DNA from 3 places in the Pseudoalteromonas sp. SG45-3 genome. Region 2 is predicted to be linked to each of the others. Evidence: predicted binding sites of a transcription regulator. Region 2 holds the regulator's gene; each other region holds the start of a gene.
What was found. The regulator sigma-54, encoded in region 2, starts transcription at its own class of promoters, with help from an activator protein. The targets are predictions, from matches to a motif close to GTTGGCACGNNNNTNGNNT.

Region 1 (5,868 bases), on a different contig from region 2:
CGAAGAAAAAATACGCCATGCACAACACGCTAATCCACTGACTATGCTCCCTGGTAATGTGGCAATTAATGAAGCTATAGAGCAGCGATTAAAAGGTAGTAATCCGTTTTCACTCGCGTATATAGACTTAAATCATTTTAAGCAATTTAATGACTTATACGGCTACGCTAGCGGCGACAGTGTAATTAAACTATTAGCTGATGTAACAGTGCAAGCGTGTAAAAATAGTGCTAACTTTGTAGGACATATAGGTGGCGATGACTTTATGGTGGTGTTTGATCAGCACAACGCGGTTGATATATGTAATACCATTATTGAGCAATTTCAACTCCAGTCTCGTATATTTTTTACACCTGAGCACATAAAGAGCGAAGGGTATTGGGCCACAAATCGTGAAGGAGAAAAGCAATTTGTGCCGCTACTAACGTTATCGATTGGCTTAGTTGAGCCTGATTTACAACAATGTAAAAACAGTCACCAAGTTGCAGCACTCGCAACTGATGCTAAAAAAGAAGCCAAACGTTATCGCCATAGTTATTTGTTTATTTGCAAACGTAAAGGGCCTGCGCCCGCAGTGGTGCGCCTAGCAAGCAATAAGCAGGTAATTTAAATAAAAATAGGTAATTATTATGTTGCCAATAAAAATCTCGACCAGTGTACTTGGTCTGCTTGCAAGTTTTGCACTTATGGCGCAAGAGCAAATAATTAATGTAGCCCAAAAGCAAGATACTCAAAACGCACGAGAAGAGTACTTAAGTGAGCTACTGGTACGTGCACTTGAGAGTGTTAACTATCCTGGGGTTATTAGGATGACTCCCATATCAGATCAGCAAAAACGTAAGCTCATAAACCTAAATGATAACGAACTAGATATGTATTGGAGTATGAGTAGTCCAGAGCGAGAGGCACTTGCTTTAGCTATTAAAATACCACTATTTAAAGGTTATATAGGAAAGCGGGCTTTACTCACTAATAAACAAAACGTAGCACGCTTTAAAGACGTAAAAACCCTAGAGCAGCTAGGAGAGTTTTCAGCAGTGCAGGGTCACAACTGGCCAGATACAAGAATAATGTCCTATAACGGCTTACGTGTAAGGCCGCTTACCAATTACCAAGCCATGTTCACTTTAACGAGCCGTGGGCGAATAGATTACTTTCCTCGCTCGTTTATTGAGGTTAATTCTGAGCTTATTGAAAACAAACAAAGTAACTTAGTCGTTGTGCCTGATTTATATATAAGCTACCCAACGGGTATTTATTATTTTGTGACTAAGAGTAAACCCGAATTGGCAAAGGCAGTAGAGGAGGGCTTAATATTAATGCAGACAAACGGCGAGTTTGATGCATTATTTAATGAATACTTCGCAAAGGATTTAAATACACTACCTTATACAAAAGGTAAAACAGTAGAGTTGAAGCTCGATAACCCTTATTTTTAGGCACAAAAAAAGGAGCCTAGGCTCCTTTTTAGTATGCTATTAATAGCATTTAATTAGCGAAGTAACGACTCAGTTAATACTGGACGAATTTCGCGGATAATTGCTTGAGTCAGTTTTGGTGAACCACAGATAATATTGCCGCTGTGGTTATAGTTATTACCACCGGCGAAATCTACAACCATACCGCCCGCTTCTTTAACCATTAGTTCGCCCGCAGCAGAGTTCCAAGGTTTTAAACCAATTTCAAAAAATCCATCAACACGGCCAGCTGCAACGTATGCCATATCTAAAGCAGAACAACCTGCACGGCGAATATCAGCAGTGTGTACAAACAATGCTTTAAACGCTTCAGTGTATGCATCCATGTGGTTTTTGTTTTTGAAAGGGAAACCAGTAGCAAGTACAGTGCCTGCAAGAACCGTAGTTTTGCTAACGCGTAGACGTTTACTGTTTAACTGAGTGCCTTGACCGCGAGATGCAGTGAAAAGCTCACCACGAATTGGATCATAAATAACAGCTTGGTCTAAACGACCTTTAACTTTAAGTGCGATAGAAACCGCGTAATGAGGGATACCTTTGATGAAGTTAGTTGTTCCATCGATAGGATCTACAATCCATTGGTAATCATCATCCTTGCCTTTATGCTCACCTAGTTCTTCACCAACAATTGAGTGAGTAGGGTAAGACTGTAAAATAGTGTCACGAATTACGGCTTCGGCTTCTTTATCAATGTTAGTTACTAAGTCGTTAGCGCCTTTTTGTTGCACTTCAACTTTTGATAAATCTTCACTTGCGCGAAGTAAAATTTTGCCTGCGTTGCGCGCAGCGCGAACCGCAATGTTTAACATTGGATGCATGGTATTACCTTTGGGTTGTAAAAGAACGTTTATATATTTCAGCCGGCGTATTTTAGCGACTTTTGCCATAAAGTAAACAATAAACCCCAAATACTTGTGTTTGTTTTTTATACAAGATTGAAAAGTTTATATATTTTTAAAAAATAATTATCTGCATTTAAATAAATTAATTTTAAATAACACTTTACCTAAAGTTAACTTGAGGTTTTATCGTGCTCCTAACTTAACTGATAGGATAACATTATGTATTTAGAGCACGTAAACTTAGTCGCGAGTGATATAGATAGTATGCTTACATTTTATCGCGCTGTATTTCCACATTGGTCGATTAGAAGTGAGGGCAGAGGCGATTGGCATGGAAAACCAAGACGCTGGGTACACTTTGGAGATGACACGCATTACATTGCGATAAGCAGTCATGGTGAAGGTGAAAACAGAAACTTATCGGGCCATCAAATTGGTTTTGCACACTTTGCTTATGTAACTAATAATTTAAGCGCAGTAGTAATGCGCTTAAATAAAGCGGGTTTTACTCTAAGCAAGCAAGGTAGCGAAAATCCTTTCAGAAAGAATGTCTACTTTATTGATCCTGCAGGGTTTGAAGTTGAGTTTGTAGAGTATTTAAGTGATATACCAAGCGAGCGAAATAACGATTTATAATAAAATACTAAGCAGCACGCTAAAGTGCTGCTACTCAATTATAGTGAGCGGTTATTATTACCCGTGCCAAACTGGGTTTTTAGCTCATTTGCAAAGCTCATAAATTTTTCTTTAATTGTGCGCTTTATTTTCACTTCAACCGAGCCCATTACTGCCTTTCCTTCAATATGAATTGTAGGGCCTTGGCGTTTGTTAAGCGACACAGATTTATTTTCAAGGCTACTTAAAATACAAAACATTTTAGACACTACATTGACATGCTCTGGTACGTAAATTTCATCGCTACCAAAAATACAGTTAACGTGAATAGTTACATTTTGATGCGCAAAAATAGCATCGGTAAAATCAAGCACCACCGATCCCATAAAGTTACTCAAATATATATTTTTTGGTACAACCCACTGACCACTTCGCTCGTTAGATCCTAAAATACTGCGTAATGTAAAATCATCATCACTGTTTTGCTGTGCACTATAATGTGGTGTAAATTGCGATTGTTTTTCTGCTTTATATTGCTGATCGGTATTAAGTGTTAAGTCTTCTACTAAGGCTAGCAGTGCTTCGTTATTAGATGCATCCATCGCATTATCTAAACGTCTTTCGAATGCATCAACAGAAATAACACCATGACTGTAATTATAAATTAATTGATCAATCACTTGTTCGCGTACTTGCTCTATTGGGCGGTCTTCAACTTTTACAGACATGAGTTATTCCTTCTTATATTTACTATTGATACTGCTCTTGTAGTTAGATTGCAAACCGCGTACCAAATATAATTTCATTAATAATCAATTGGTTATTATTTAACGGTGTTTTTTGTTTTGTTATATTAACGATAGATTAACCAAAAGAGCAATTATCTAGCTATTTTCACTATTTGAGAAAGTTTTACCGAGTAGCCTGTAAATAGTTACACAAACATAGATAAGGTTTTATCTTTTAATTAATTCAAGTCTTTGAATTTTAAGTATAAATAAAGTTGGCCTGAAGCTCGCATTAGTTAAAGTGTCTTTAATCAAAAGGAGAAAGATTATGAAAACATTTAACAAATCTATTATCGCAGCTCTAGTTCTTGGTACTACGGCTATGGGTGCCCAAGCAAACAGCTGGGAAAACGAAAGTAAAGATGCTTGGATTGATGGTAAGGCAGAAACCGTTCTACTTATGAACACTAATCTAAACAACTTTGACATTAACACTGATGTAAAAAATGGCAAGGTAGTACTTACAGGTAAAGTTAATAGCGAACTCGATAAAGAGCTAGCAGAAGAACTTGTACTTAGCCTAGATGGTGTAACTGATGTTGATAACAGCCTTACTGTTGTTAAAAGCATGGACACCGAAGATAAAAGCAACGACATGATGGACGATGATGATAACGACCTAACGGACGCTAAAATCACCACTGTAATCACAACTCGCTTCCTGTTTGACTCAGAAGTAGGTGGTACAGACATTGATGTTGATACCGACAACGGTGTGGTAACTCTGAATGGCTCTGTAGAGTCTGAAGCTGAAAAGCAACTAGCAGTTAAAATTGCTAAAAATGCTGAAGATGTTCGCGACGTAGTTGATAAACTAGCTATTGTTGCTGAATAATACAGTATAGTTAAGGCCCAGTAATACTGGGCTTTAAGTCTTTTCAATGTTTAATTTAAATGGAGTTTGATCATGGATATTATTCGTATAATACTTTCGGTTTTATTACCGCCATTAGGTGTGTTTTTGCAAGTTGGCTTAGGTATGCATTTTTGGTTAAATATTCTATTAACACTGCTAGGTTATTTCCCAGGGTTAATACATGCAATCTACATTATTGCGAAAAAATAATGACAGATTATATATTGTGTAAGCCGACTACTGAGGTTTAGCTAAATACTTCAGTACCGATCGGCTCACAATATTAGTTTTTAGATAGTTTTTAGGTTAAATCCAATTTTTAAAGCTCTTCAACTCATTAATTCACTTCCTTAACTCACTCCCAATATTATTTTAAAACTATACTTATTGTTTACTAATAAGCTTTCCAGCTAACAGTCGCGCTCAGATTCTGATTTGATGCCATTTAGGAAATCTTCAACATTAGTGTGTTTATACATCCATAATATACAATCAAATACCTTATTATTTAGTGACAATATTACCTTCACTTCTAGTGTTATCATTAAACTAGGTTTTTAGGCATGTTGAGGTAGTTAATTGAATATTCGACTTATAATGTCAGGCGTTGTGTCATTCATTTTTTATTTTAGTTGGGCCTTCTGGGCAAATAGTGCGGCAGACATTGCTAAATCGGTCACTTTTCAAGCTGCATTAGTGCAAGGGTTGTATAGTGGATTTGTAACGCTGTTTTTTACCTTTATTTTAGAAAAGGTCGTCAACAAGTATAAGTTTAGTTATGTAACGCTTGCGTTCGTAACTCCAATTATTTGTATGTTTCATTCTAAAACACCACAAAACGTCGCAATACGACAAAGTTTTAATAATGCAATTAACTCTAGCGCCTCGTATTTAAGTAATAAAAAAATAGCAGGCGTACTTTTTGCGCCTATTATTCCGATTACTGTTCAATCGAGCTTAGTGATTATGGTGAATGTAGTTAATCAGACACCTAATCTGGCACTGACAGTAGCCCCAAGCATATTTTTACAGCCTTGTATGCCTACACATATATGTTAGCTTTGCTTAAAAAGTAGAGGGTTAAATATAAAAGACTATATGGGATAGGTTTTGTTTATAATTTAATGCAGTGAATAGCACGGTAAATATCTTACATTTTATGTTTATGCCCACTTAAAAGATTACTATTTAAGCAGTTAGCTTGTTGATTGTTAAAATAAAGGTTTTTGGTAGTGACAAGCACCTAAAAAGTTTTTATACTGCAACCCGCTTTAGTCGCTCTGTGACTA
Region 2 (5,868 bases):
TAGGGTAAATGATGGCAACGCTAAACTTTATTGAACAAGGCCTTCGCGTTTTAGATGTTGAGCGCCAAGCACTTAGTGATATTGCACAATATGTAGATGAAAATTTTCATAACGCGTGCAAATTAATGTACGACTGTGAAGGCCGTATTATTGTCATTGGCATGGGAAAATCAGGCCATATTGGCAATAAAATAGCGGCAACCCTTGCAAGTACTGGCAGCCCAGCGTTTTTTGTTCACCCTGGTGAAGCAAGTCATGGTGATTTAGGTATGATCACTAAAAATGACGTGGTTATGCTTATTTCTAATTCAGGGGAAACCAGCGAAGTTTTAAATATCATTCCGGTTTTAAAACGACTTGGTGCCAAAATGATAGCGATGACTGGCAATACACAATCAACCATGGCAACCCTTGCTAATGTACATGTGTGCATTAAAGTAGAAAAAGAAGCTTGTTCATTGGGTCTAGCCCCTACATCAAGTACCACTGCAACGCTTGCGATGGGCGATGCCATGGCAGTTGCATTATTAGAAGCTCGCGGCTTTACAGCTGATGACTTCGCGCTATCTCACCCAGGTGGTAGTTTAGGCAAGCGCTTATTACTTACTTTAAAAGATGTTATGCACAGCGGCGCAAATACACCTATTATTGATGTTTCACAAACAGTTAAAGATGCTCTAATAGAAATGTCAGCTAAAGGATTAGGTATGACAGCCATTGTTGATGAAAATCAGCAACTCGTAGGGTTATTTACCGATGGTGACTTACGTCGCATTTTAGAACAAAGAATTGATATTCATACAACACAAATAGATGTTGTTATGACTAAGTCATGCACTACAGCTACACAAGATATTTTAGCCGCTGAAGCGCTCAATATTATGGAACGTAAACGTATAAATGGCCTAATCGTCGTCAATGAGAAAAACCAACCTATTGGCGCATTAAATATGCAAGACCTATTAAAAGCAGGAGTGTTATAAATGCAATTTGAAGAACTCTATCAACCGCTGAGCGATGATGCAAAAGCACGCGCTAAAAAAGTAAAACTACTTATATGCGATATTGATGGTGTATTTTCTGATGGCCGTATTTACCTTGGCAATCAAGGTGAAGAGCTAAAAGCATTTAATACAAAAGATGGTTTTGGCATTAAAGCACTTATAAACAGTGGCTTTGAAGTAGCTGTTATTACTGGTCGTCATTCACAGATAGTACAACAACGTATGAGCAGCTTAACCGTACAGCATATTTATCAAGGCCAAGAAAATAAGCTCATTGCCTATCAAGAATTAAAAGATAAACTCAACCTTAGCGATGAACAAATTGCTTATATTGGTGATGACGGTCCTGACATGCCTGTTATGGAGTTAGTAGGCTTTGCCGTTGCAGTAAATGATGCCCACCCTCTTATTAAGCGTTTGTCACATTATGTAACGCAAATGCCTGGTGGTTTTGGCGCTGTGAGAGAACTCACCGATTTGCTCATGCTTGAAAATGGTAAAGCATTGACTACACAAGGCACTAGTTCATGAATGCAGCGCGCATAATATTAAGCGTTTTATTCATTAGCTGTATGGTTTGGCTTTGGTACCCTTATTTTACACAAACAAATATTGTGCCTCAGGCTGAGCCTGAAGTTGTTGCTAAGCCTGATTACATAGCTATTGAGCTCAAACAGACAGCCTATGATGAGCAAGGTAAAATTAGCCACAAAGTCACTGCGGCTAAAATGGAGCTATACCAGCAATTAGGTTTCACGTTTTTTGAAAAACCCATTTTTACTTTATATAACGAGCAACAAACGTGGCAAATAAATGCAGACGAAGCAACATTATATGAAGATAAACAATTAATTTTAGAAGGTAATGTGGTTGCCAAAAATTTAACCGATAACGCCATGATAGACAAAATCAATGCTGATAATATTCAGGTTGATATAAAGTTATTAACAATGCGTTCGGAGCAACCCGTCATTATCACTGGACCCAATTTAAAAATCACCGGTAAAGGCCTAGAAGCCGACTTGAAAACCGAAGTGATAAAACTAATTAACCATACGCGAACCATATATTATGACCAATAAAATATTAAAATCACTTATAATTCCTACACTTATACTAGCGTTTAATAGTAGTGCTGCAGAGCAAAACACGCAACCTGCTGCCAATCAAATTTCAATAAGTGCCGACAAGCAAGAAGGTCAATTGAAAGCTAATGTGGGTATTTTTGAGAAAAACGTTGAGATTATTCACGGTAATCGCCGCATTACAGCCGATCGCCTAGAAGTACACAAACGTGATGAACTTGGTGATAATAAACAATTATTAATTGCCACAGGTAGCCCTGCGCACTTTGAAGAAAAGCAATCAGACGGCACGACTATGAGCGCCAGTGCTGACGAAGTACGTTATGATGTATCTAAGCGTTTTTTAACGCTTGTTGGTAATGCACAAGTTTCGCAAGCCGGACAAAAAATAAATGCTAAAAGCATTACCTACGACATAGAGCAGCAGCTCATCAGTGCCGAAAAAGATGAAAACTCAACTGACCGCGTTCACACAATTTTAGTACCGATCGAAGCTAAAAAAAGTAAAAAAGGCGATAAAGGTCAACCATGAGCACATTAAAAGCAGAACTATTGGCAAAAAGCTATAAAGGTCGTGAAGTTGTAAAAAACGTCGGCCTTGAAGTACAAGCTGGCAGTATAGTTGGCTTACTTGGCCCTAACGGTGCTGGTAAAACAACGACTTTTTATATGATTGTAGGGCTTGTTCCTAGCGACAAAGGTAAAATATCTATTGATGATAACGATATTACTCTTTTACCTATGCATAGTCGTGCTAGATTAGGCATAGGCTACTTACCACAAGAGTCATCGATTTTTAGAAAGCTGACTGTTTATCAAAACTTAATGGCCATTTTAGAAACACGCAAAGAACTAAATAAACAAGCCAGAGAAGACACGCTCAATAACTTATTAGATGAATTTAGCATACAACACATTCGTGATAGCCAAGGTATGGCATTATCGGGTGGAGAACGTCGTCGTGTAGAAATAGCACGAGCGCTGGCAGCAGATCCTAAATTTATATTACTGGATGAACCGTTTGCCGGTGTTGACCCTATTTCGGTATTAGATATAAAGAAAATAATAGAACATCTTAAAAATCGTGGGATTGGTGTATTAATTACCGACCATAACGTAAGAGAGACCCTTGATGTTTGTGAAAAAGCCTACATTGTTTCTCATGGGGAGCTGATTGCATCAGGTACTCCAGAACACGTATTAAATGATAAAACAGTACGCGATGTTTACTTAGGCGAGCAATTTAGGCTGTAACATTTACGCCATGTCTTTAAGCATCTGCTAGTATTAATTATAACAACATAAAAGGATTGTTAGAGATACATGAGGCAATCACTACAGCTGCGCATGGGCCAGCAACTTACAATGACTCCACAGTTGCAACAAGCTATTCGTTTGTTGCAACTCAGTACATTGGATCTCCAGCAAGAAATACAAGAAGCTCTCGACAGTAATCCACTATTAGAGGTTGAAGAGGCAGACTATTCCGAAGACGCTGCTGGTAAAAACGAGCAAAAAGCTGATACCGATGACATAACTGTTAGCGCATCTGCTGATGATGCTCCGAGCGAATATGAACAAGATACTGGTGAAGCACTTGCAAAAGACACGCTAAGTGACGACATGGCTATGGATGTTAGTTGGGATGAGTACATGAGTGCCGCTCCTGCAGCCTCATCAGGTCCAATGCCCGAAGACGAATCAATATACCAAGGCGCCTCTACTGAAACGCTCCATGAGTATTTAATGTGGCAATTACAACTAACGCCATTTAGCCCTACAGACGAAGCTATTGCTATTGCTATTGTAGAAGCTGTCGATGATTCAGGTATTTTAACACTAAGCTGCGAAGAGATTTTAGAAAGCTTTAATCAAGAAAACGAAGATGATAACGAAGTCGAACTTGATGAAATTGAAGCGGTATTAAAACGCATCCAACTGTTTGATCCTGTTGGTATTGCTGCACGTAGTTTACAAGAGTGTTTGTGTATTCAGCTTAATCAATTTGATAAAGAAACACCTTATATTAATGAAACGAAAATGATTTTAACCGAGCATATTGATCTATTAGCAGCTCGCGACTATCGTACATTAATGAAAAAAACTAAGCTCAAAGAAGAAGAGCTTAAAGAAGTAATGACACTAATACATACTCTCAACCCAAAACCTGCAGATACTATTGTAAGGGAAGAATCTGAGTATGTTATTCCTGATGTGTCAGTTAAAAAAATTAAAGGCCGCTGGGTTGTCGAATTAAACCCAGATAGCATGCCTAAAATTCGTGTTAATAGCCAATACGCAGCAATGTCTCGCACTGTAAAATCAAGTGGCGACAGCCAGTTTATTCGCTCACATTTACAAGAAGCTAAATGGTTTATTAAAAGCTTAGAAAGTAGAAACGACACGCTATTAAAAGTTACTAATTGTATTGTTAAGCAACAACAAGGCTTTTTTGAACATGGCCCTGAAGCCATGAAACCAATGGTTTTAAATGATGTGGCTGAAATGGTAGAAATGCACGAATCGACAATTTCGCGTGTTACTACTCAAAAGTACATGCATACACCCCGTGGTATATTTGAGCTTAAATATTTTTTCTCAAGCCATGTAAGTACTGAAAACGGTGGTGAATGTTCATCTACAGCAATACGTGCGCTTATCCGAAAATTAATCGCAGCAGAAAACTCAGCAAAACCATTGAGTGATAGCAAAATAGCGGATATATTGGCTGAGCAAGGAATTAAAGTAGCGAGACGTACAATCGCAAAATACCGCGAATCTCTTGCTATTCCACCGTCAAATCAGCGTAAAAGTCTGATTTAAGACGCTAAACTAAGAGGGTAATGCTTATGCAACTAAACTTAACTGGTCGTCACGTAGAATTAACCGATTCACTAAGAGACTATATTAATACTAAATTTGCGAAGCTTGAAAGACACTCTGATCATATTAATAATGTTCATGTCATTCTCGATGTAGAAAAATTAAATCAAAAAGCAGAAGCCACAATACACGTAAGCGGTGCTGAGCTATTTGCCTCTACAGAACATCAAGATATGTATGCCGCTATTGACTCGTTGATCGACAAGCTCGATCGCCAAGTAATCAAACACAAAGAGAAGCTTGCTCGACACTAATATGATGAAATTAAGTTCACTTATATGCCAGGACTGCAGCAAAGCTGCGGTCCTTTTTAATAGCAAAAAAAGAATTTTAGAGTTCATTAGCGAACTTGCTCACGACAAACTTCCGTATTTACCGCAACAAGATATTCTTAATGCTTTAATGAGCAGAGAGAAATTAGGTAGTACAGGTATAGGGCGTGGCATTGCTATTCCTCATGGAAGAATGAGCGGTGCAGAAGAGCCTTTGGCTTTAGTGCTCGTTAGCGAAACTCCAATAAACTTTGATGCAATCGATAATCGCCCTGTTGATATTTTTGTCGCACTCATCGTACCAGATGGCGATAACCAGCAGCACTTAAAGACTCTAGCAACCATTGCTGATAAACTAAACAACAAAGATTTTTGTAAACAGTTACGCAGTGCAAAATCTGATACTGAGCTTTACCAAGTTATTGTCGATCAATCATAGTTTTATAAAGGGTGTTAAATGGAGTTAATTATCATAAGCGGCCGTTCTGGTTCTGGAAAGTCGGTTGCTTTGCGCGTTGTAGAAGATTTAGGTTATTATTGCGTAGATAATATTCCAGTAAACCTACTACCTTCATTAGTTCGCAGTGTGTCTGATAGCTACGATAAAATTGCTGTTAGCATTGA
Region 3 (5,868 bases), on a different contig from region 2:
ACATGGCGACACCGCAGTCGGTCATCATAATCAATTGGTTGAAAAATTTATTGCTCAGCCTTCAAAAAATATGCAACAGCAGCATATGAGCAAGGTAACAGCAAGTGGTCCGCCGCTTCATGTATTACTTGATTCGCTCGAAAAATTAAGAGATAGGCGAGCCAGTGCCAAACGCGACGATATAAAAACACGTTTTGACGATCTAAATACACTTAAAGAATGGGTTAAATAGCATGCTTAAAAATGATTTTTGTATGGCTGATGGCTGTTATTTACTAAACCACTCGGTAGGGCGTCCTCTTAAAAATACGCAGCAATATTTAGCACAGCACTACTTTTTACCGTGGGAGAGCTCAAATAAAGAACCTTGGCAACAATGGCTGCCCGCAGTTGAGCAATTTACTACCGCGCTTGGTAAGTTATTTAATGCGCCTAGTTCGCAGTTTTGTCCTCAGGTTAATTTATCAAGTGGCTTAACAAAATTGCTTATGTCGCATCCACGGCTACAGCAAAAAAATTCTAAAGTGCTTATGGCGCAAAGTGATTTTCCGAGTATGGGTTTTGCAATGCAAAAAGCGTTGCCAAAGTGCGCGCAAATCATATTTATACCTGAGCACGAAAACCTAACTGATATTAGTGTTTGGCAGCGTTATATAACCGCCGACATCGATTTAGTTTTTATAAGTCATGTATATTCAAATACAGGTGTACAGGCGCCTGTGTACGATATTGTAGCTATAAGTAAATTTACCAATAGTTTATCAATAGTTGATGTTGCTCAGTCAGCGGGTGTTATACCGCTTGATTTAAGCGTGCTCGATGCGGACTTTATGATTGGCTCGAGCGTTAAATGGTTATGTGGTGGCCCAGGTGCAGCTTATTTATGGGTTAACAAAAATCAAATAGAGTATTGTGAGCCTAAAGATGTGGGTTGGTTTTCGCATCAAAATCCATTTGAGTTCGATATTAACCACTTTGAATATAACGCCAGTGCGCTCAAGTTTTGGGGTGGCACCCCTTCTGTAGCGCCTTATATTATTGCCGCAAATAGTATTACCTACTTTGCAGAGCTAACAGCTCACAAGGTAAGGGTGCATAACTTAGCGATGCTTACGCTTATTCATGAGCAACTAAGCGAATATGTTGTATCACCTATGAGTGGTGATAAATGCAGCGGGACTGTTATTTTGTTTTTTAACAAGCAGCAAGACCATGTACTTACAGAGCTTAATAAAGCGAAAGTCAGTGTAGATGCTCGCAAATTTGGAATACGAGTATCGCCACATATTTATAATACTCAAGAAGACGTTGCGCAATTTATTTCTATAGTAAAACGAGCGCTTAAGGGTTTTGGCTAAGCTGCTGCTTTCTTTGCTTTAATGACTCTATTTTTTGCTGCGTTTGACTAATTGATGCGTCGTAGGCTTGTTTTAATGAATTTGTTTTAGTTGCGATAGCATCAGCAATAGACGAAGCGCCTAAACGATTGGCCTTATCTTGGGTCATATAATCTATTTGTTGTTTTTTAGCTGCGTATTCTTTTTGGCTTTGTTCAATAGATAGCTCAAGGCGCTTTATTTCCCGCTCTATTTGCTGAACCTCTAAGTAGTCATCAACAGAGGTATCGGTAATACCTTTACCGGGCGTAGAGCTTTTATATGCTTCAATTACATTTATATCTTTTAGAGTAATAACTTGTGCATCTTTAGCGCAAGGCGTTTGGCTAAAAGTAGGAACGCCCTTAATTACACACTTATACACTGTTGTACTTTGTGCCAAGGTAAAAAATGGTGCTGCCGCGCAAAATGATAGCAATATGAACCGGATCATAGCTAAACCTAAAAGTGGCTAAAGTTGTGTTAATAATGCCCTAAGTTATTACTAGGCACAATTTGTTTAGTTTTTATATATTTTGGGCACAAAAAACCACAATTAAGTGGTTTAAATTAAGTATGGTCCAGAGGGAGGGATAGACTTGCTTACATCCATGTAATCAATCGCTGCGCGACGCTTGCAGCGGCCTAAAATGTTCCAGACATTTTGTCGAACCCTGTCGAGGGTTCTCACCCTCCCAATTTAGTATCAGTGTTAAATTTTGGGCACAAAAAAACCACAATTAAGTGGTTTAAATTAAGTATGGTGGAGAGGGAGGGATTCGAACCCTCGATAGAGCTACAAACTCTATACTCCCTTAGCAGGGGAGCTCCTTCGGCCACTCGGACACCTCTCCAACGCATAACCGTTTGTATTGATGGAAGTAAAGAAAGCCACCAATTAAAATATGGTGGAGAGATAGGGATTTGAACCCTAGATGGGCTATAAACCCATGCCGGTTTTCAAGACCGGTGCATTCGACCACTCTGCCATCTCTCCGTGACGCAGAATAATACTTAGGTGATACCGCTGTGTAAATAGCAAAATGACTGTTTGCCTAAAAAATATACGTAAATGAGGTTTTTTTTGTAAATAAGGGGAAATTAAGGCAATTTTTAATAAAATAAATAGGTTGCAGCAAACAATGGGAGCTAAATAAGTGACTTCATTTAGTGGTTGAGTGTTCGCTGCACCGAAAAATAATCATGGTTGGGTGATTATTTATATTGAGCTGCACCGCTAAGTGCTAGTCTTTTACCAATCGTGTTAAGTTTAGCTAACATTCTTGCTTTACGGTTAGTTGGTTTAACGGCTACTTGCGCTACTGCTGTTTGATTTAATGTATTAATTGGTTTCATTATTTTGCTCCGGTCGTATCTGTTGAAATCGCGTGCATTTTGCACGTTGTTTGATTAAAAATACAACGATAAAAATTGAGCCTGAGGGATTAGTTAAACTAATCTGAATTGATTTTATTAATATGCGATTCAGTAAGTTGCATTACTGTTTTTGCATAGCTATTTATATGACGGTTGGTTTTAACCCCTTTGATGTTGGGGTTTTTGGTTTTTTAATTTATTTTTATGCATTTTATACAATGTTTTTTGATTATTTATTCAGATTAAAAAAATTTAATTAAACGTTTGTTATCTCACTCTAAAATACATTGCTGGAAACAAAAGCTTGTCACTACTTATAATTATTAAACCAAGTATCAAAAAACAGAGCCAAAAATCATTGGCATGGCTTAAAAATATCTGTAAAAAACGCAGCTTTTCTTATTGTATATTTACTACAACGGGAAGCTTTGACGATGACTGCGCTCAAATAAGGTTGTTACTGAGTAAATTTCCCAAAGTAGTTGCACTAGGTGGCGATGGTACATTGAACTTGGCGGTTAATGCACTAATAGGGAGCAGCTGTTCGTTAGCATTATTACCTTGCGGTACAGGTAACGATTTCTCCAGAGGGTTTAATTGCAAAGAAGATGATTGGCGAAAGGCATTATTTAATACACCGACAGCCATTGATATAGGAAAAATTAATAGCCGCTATTTTATTAATATTGCAGGGGTAGGATTTGATGCTCATGTGATTAAAACTATTAATGATAAAGCTAATTTTTCATCTTTTGATTACAGTTGGACGAGCATTAAAGAGCTATTTTATTATCAAGCTCAGCAGTTACAAGGTACGTTTAATGACGATGCTCGGCAGTATCAAAATTTAATTACTGTATTTGCTAATCATAAGTACTTTGGTGGCGGGCTAAAAATAGCGCCAAAAGCAGATTTAATTGATGGTCAGCTTGAGTGTTATCAAATGCGATCGGGTGGGCTTTTTTATAATGCAATAAGCTTTATTAAGTTATTTTTTAAGCGTCATGAGTATATAAAAAACCTTACCTATAGTCGCTTAAATACAGCTTCCATAAATACTGAAGGGCTATTGATTGAAGCAGATGGTGAGCTGATAGGTAAAACTCCTGCAGTTGTTAGTGTGCATGGACAGGCCTTACTTTTTCATATGCCAATAAAAAAGCGCCTACAGTAAAGTAGGCGCTTTTGCGTTAGTTGCGTTAATAACGCGTCTAACTGGGGACGGAGCCACTTTTAGCTATTGCTCTATTAGCTAAAAAGGCGTTAATTCGTTTTGTTGGGGTAAGCACAATGGCGTTACCTAATAGCACTAAGCTAAACCCTGCAAAGGTATTTGCGTGCCATTCAAAGCCTTCAAAAAAGCTACTCAGTGTTACTGCCACTAATGGGAATAAAACAATAACGTAGCTGGCTTTTTCAGGGCCTATATTTTTTAGTAGTGCAAAGTAACAACCAAAAGCGATTACTGTGCCAAATATTGATAAATAAAGTAATGATAACCAGTAGCTAGTTGGGGCGTTTAAACTAAATTGCACATCGTTCATTAATACATATAAAGCTAAGCCTATAGCACTATATAACATGCCCCATGCATTGCCCTGCAATACGCCAATTTGCTTACGAGAATTACGAACGCTTACCATGTTGCCCAATGAAGCCACAAAGGTGCCACCAAGGGCAAGTAGTAACCCGACCAATGCACCGTTACTTAAGTCGAACTGCTGTAACTGTGGCCAAAACAGACACGTAATACCTAATACAGCGAGTGCGGCACCGGTATAAATTCGTTTTGAGATAGGTTTACCAAAAAATAGTCGAGTGTTAACTATGTTCATAACCAGCAATAGTGAAAAGGCGATAGAGGTCATAGCGGAGGTTAAGTAATTTTGTGCCCAGTAAAGCATTAAGTAATTTAAGGCAAAATTACAAATAGCCAACAAAGCAAAAAAGCCATGATCGATTAATGAAAAGCGCATATCCGGTTTTTTGTACGCTACATATAACCACATTAAAAGTGCTGCAATAGCAAAGCGATAAAATAACGATAGCTCTACCGCAATATCACCTAGCTGAAATTCGATGGCTAACCAAGTAGAACCCCAAATTAAAACGGTTGTAATGTATAGCGCTGCACTTTTCATGGTTACTCTCCAAAGCCCGATTGAATGGCTATTTTAAGACCTGTCTGTATACTTACCATATACAGAAAAGTAAAAATGTAACCTATACAGATTTGGATGCGTGATGATAAGACAAAAAAATAGCCAGGGGCATGAGTTTCTATATCAGCAAGTTATTCAGTTGATCAGAGATATGAGCTCCCAGCAGGTTTTACTTCCTGGCGAAAAACTTCCATCACTGCGTAAAATGGCAGATAACTTAAACATTAGTATTCCGACAGTGAAGCAAGCTTATCAAACACTTGAAGATCAGGGGTTAGTAGAGGCACGTGAAAAATCAGGGTATTTTTTAAAAGTCGTTAGCATGGCGCATAATTTACCTAAGCGAGTTAAATTAAGTCGCGAACCTGTTGTGGTAAATAAACAAGCCTTAATAGAGCAGGTATACAGTGCGATTCATCAAGCTAATGTAGTTCCTTTTGGTATCGCTAATCCAATTGCTGCTGCACCCACCGATAAAGCACTCGCCAGAAACATGCGCCGTGTAATGACAATTGCGGGCAGTAAAGCTATTAACTATGGACCAACAGATGGGTTTGTACCGCTGAAAAAGCAATTGGTGCATCGCTATTTAGATTTTGGTATTGGCATAAATATGGACGAGCTTGTGATCACCAATGGTGCGCAAGAAGCCATGGCTATTGCACTTAAGTGTGTGACAAAGCCAGGCGATGTAGTTGCCATTGAGACGCCTTGCTATCACGGGATTATCGAGTTAATAGAAAGCCTAGGGCTTAAAGCGCTCGAAATACCACTGTGCCCAGATAATGGTATTTGGTTAAGTGATTTGGAACGCGCTTTAAATGAGCATGATATAAAAGCGTGTTTATTCTCGACTGCAATTAGTAACCCTGTGGGCAGCTTTATGCCTGATACAAACAGACAGCAGCTGGTGGAGCTACTTGAAAGTCATGACGTAGTGCTTATTGAAGATG

Region 1: H5126_RS02890 (LiaF domain-containing protein) is a predicted target of sigma-54. The motif match lies at 3,712-3,730, and genes of this name have one in related genera.
Region 3: H5126_RS15210 (diacylglycerol kinase family protein) is a predicted target of sigma-54. The motif match lies at 2,770-2,788, and genes of this name have one in related genera.

Annotation. Positions count from the first base shown of each region.
Region 1 covers NZ_JACJEN010000002.1:102,382-108,249, forward strand. Annotated here, with positions in the region: gene H5126_RS02870 (GGDEF domain-containing protein) at 1-610, shown strand, start outside; gene H5126_RS02875 (ABC transporter substrate-binding protein) at 630-1,439, shown strand; gene suhB (inositol-1-monophosphatase) at 1,493-2,296, opposite strand; gene H5126_RS02885 (VOC family protein) at 2,540-2,956, shown strand; gene H5126_RS02890 (LiaF domain-containing protein) at 2,995-3,663, opposite strand; gene H5126_RS02895 (BON domain-containing protein) at 3,992-4,558, shown strand; gene H5126_RS02900 (YqaE/Pmp3 family membrane protein) at 4,631-4,789, shown strand; partial or broken gene H5126_RS02905 (hypothetical protein) at 5,177-5,655, shown strand.
Region 2 covers NZ_JACJEN010000004.1:226,016-231,883, forward strand. Annotated here, with positions in the region: gene H5126_RS07145 (calcium/sodium antiporter) at 1-8, shown strand, start outside; gene H5126_RS07150 (KpsF/GutQ family sugar-phosphate isomerase) at 12-983, shown strand; gene kdsC (3-deoxy-manno-octulosonate-8-phosphatase KdsC) at 984-1,535, shown strand; gene lptC (LPS export ABC transporter periplasmic protein LptC) at 1,532-2,086, shown strand; gene lptA (lipopolysaccharide transport periplasmic protein LptA) at 2,076-2,621, shown strand; gene lptB (LPS export ABC transporter ATP-binding protein) at 2,618-3,343, shown strand; gene H5126_RS07175 (RNA polymerase factor sigma-54) at 3,413-4,912, shown strand; gene hpf (ribosome hibernation promoting factor) at 4,939-5,226, shown strand; gene ptsN (PTS IIA-like nitrogen regulatory protein PtsN) at 5,231-5,683, shown strand; gene rapZ (RNase adapter RapZ) at 5,702-5,868, shown strand, end outside.
Region 3 covers NZ_JACJEN010000014.1:92,702-98,569, reverse strand. Annotated here, with positions in the region: gene H5126_RS15240 (monodechloroaminopyrrolnitrin synthase PrnB family protein) at 1-232, shown strand, start outside; gene H5126_RS15235 (aminotransferase class V-fold PLP-dependent enzyme) at 234-1,358, shown strand; gene H5126_RS15230 (RNA-binding protein) at 1,342-1,830, opposite strand; tRNA gene H5126_RS15225 (tRNA-Ser) at 2,138-2,230, opposite strand; tRNA gene H5126_RS15220 (tRNA-Ser) at 2,283-2,373, opposite strand; gene H5126_RS15215 (hypothetical protein) at 2,592-2,732, opposite strand; gene H5126_RS15210 (diacylglycerol kinase family protein) at 3,058-3,927, shown strand; gene H5126_RS15205 (DMT family transporter) at 3,965-4,894, opposite strand; gene H5126_RS15200 (PLP-dependent aminotransferase family protein) at 4,998-5,868, shown strand, end outside.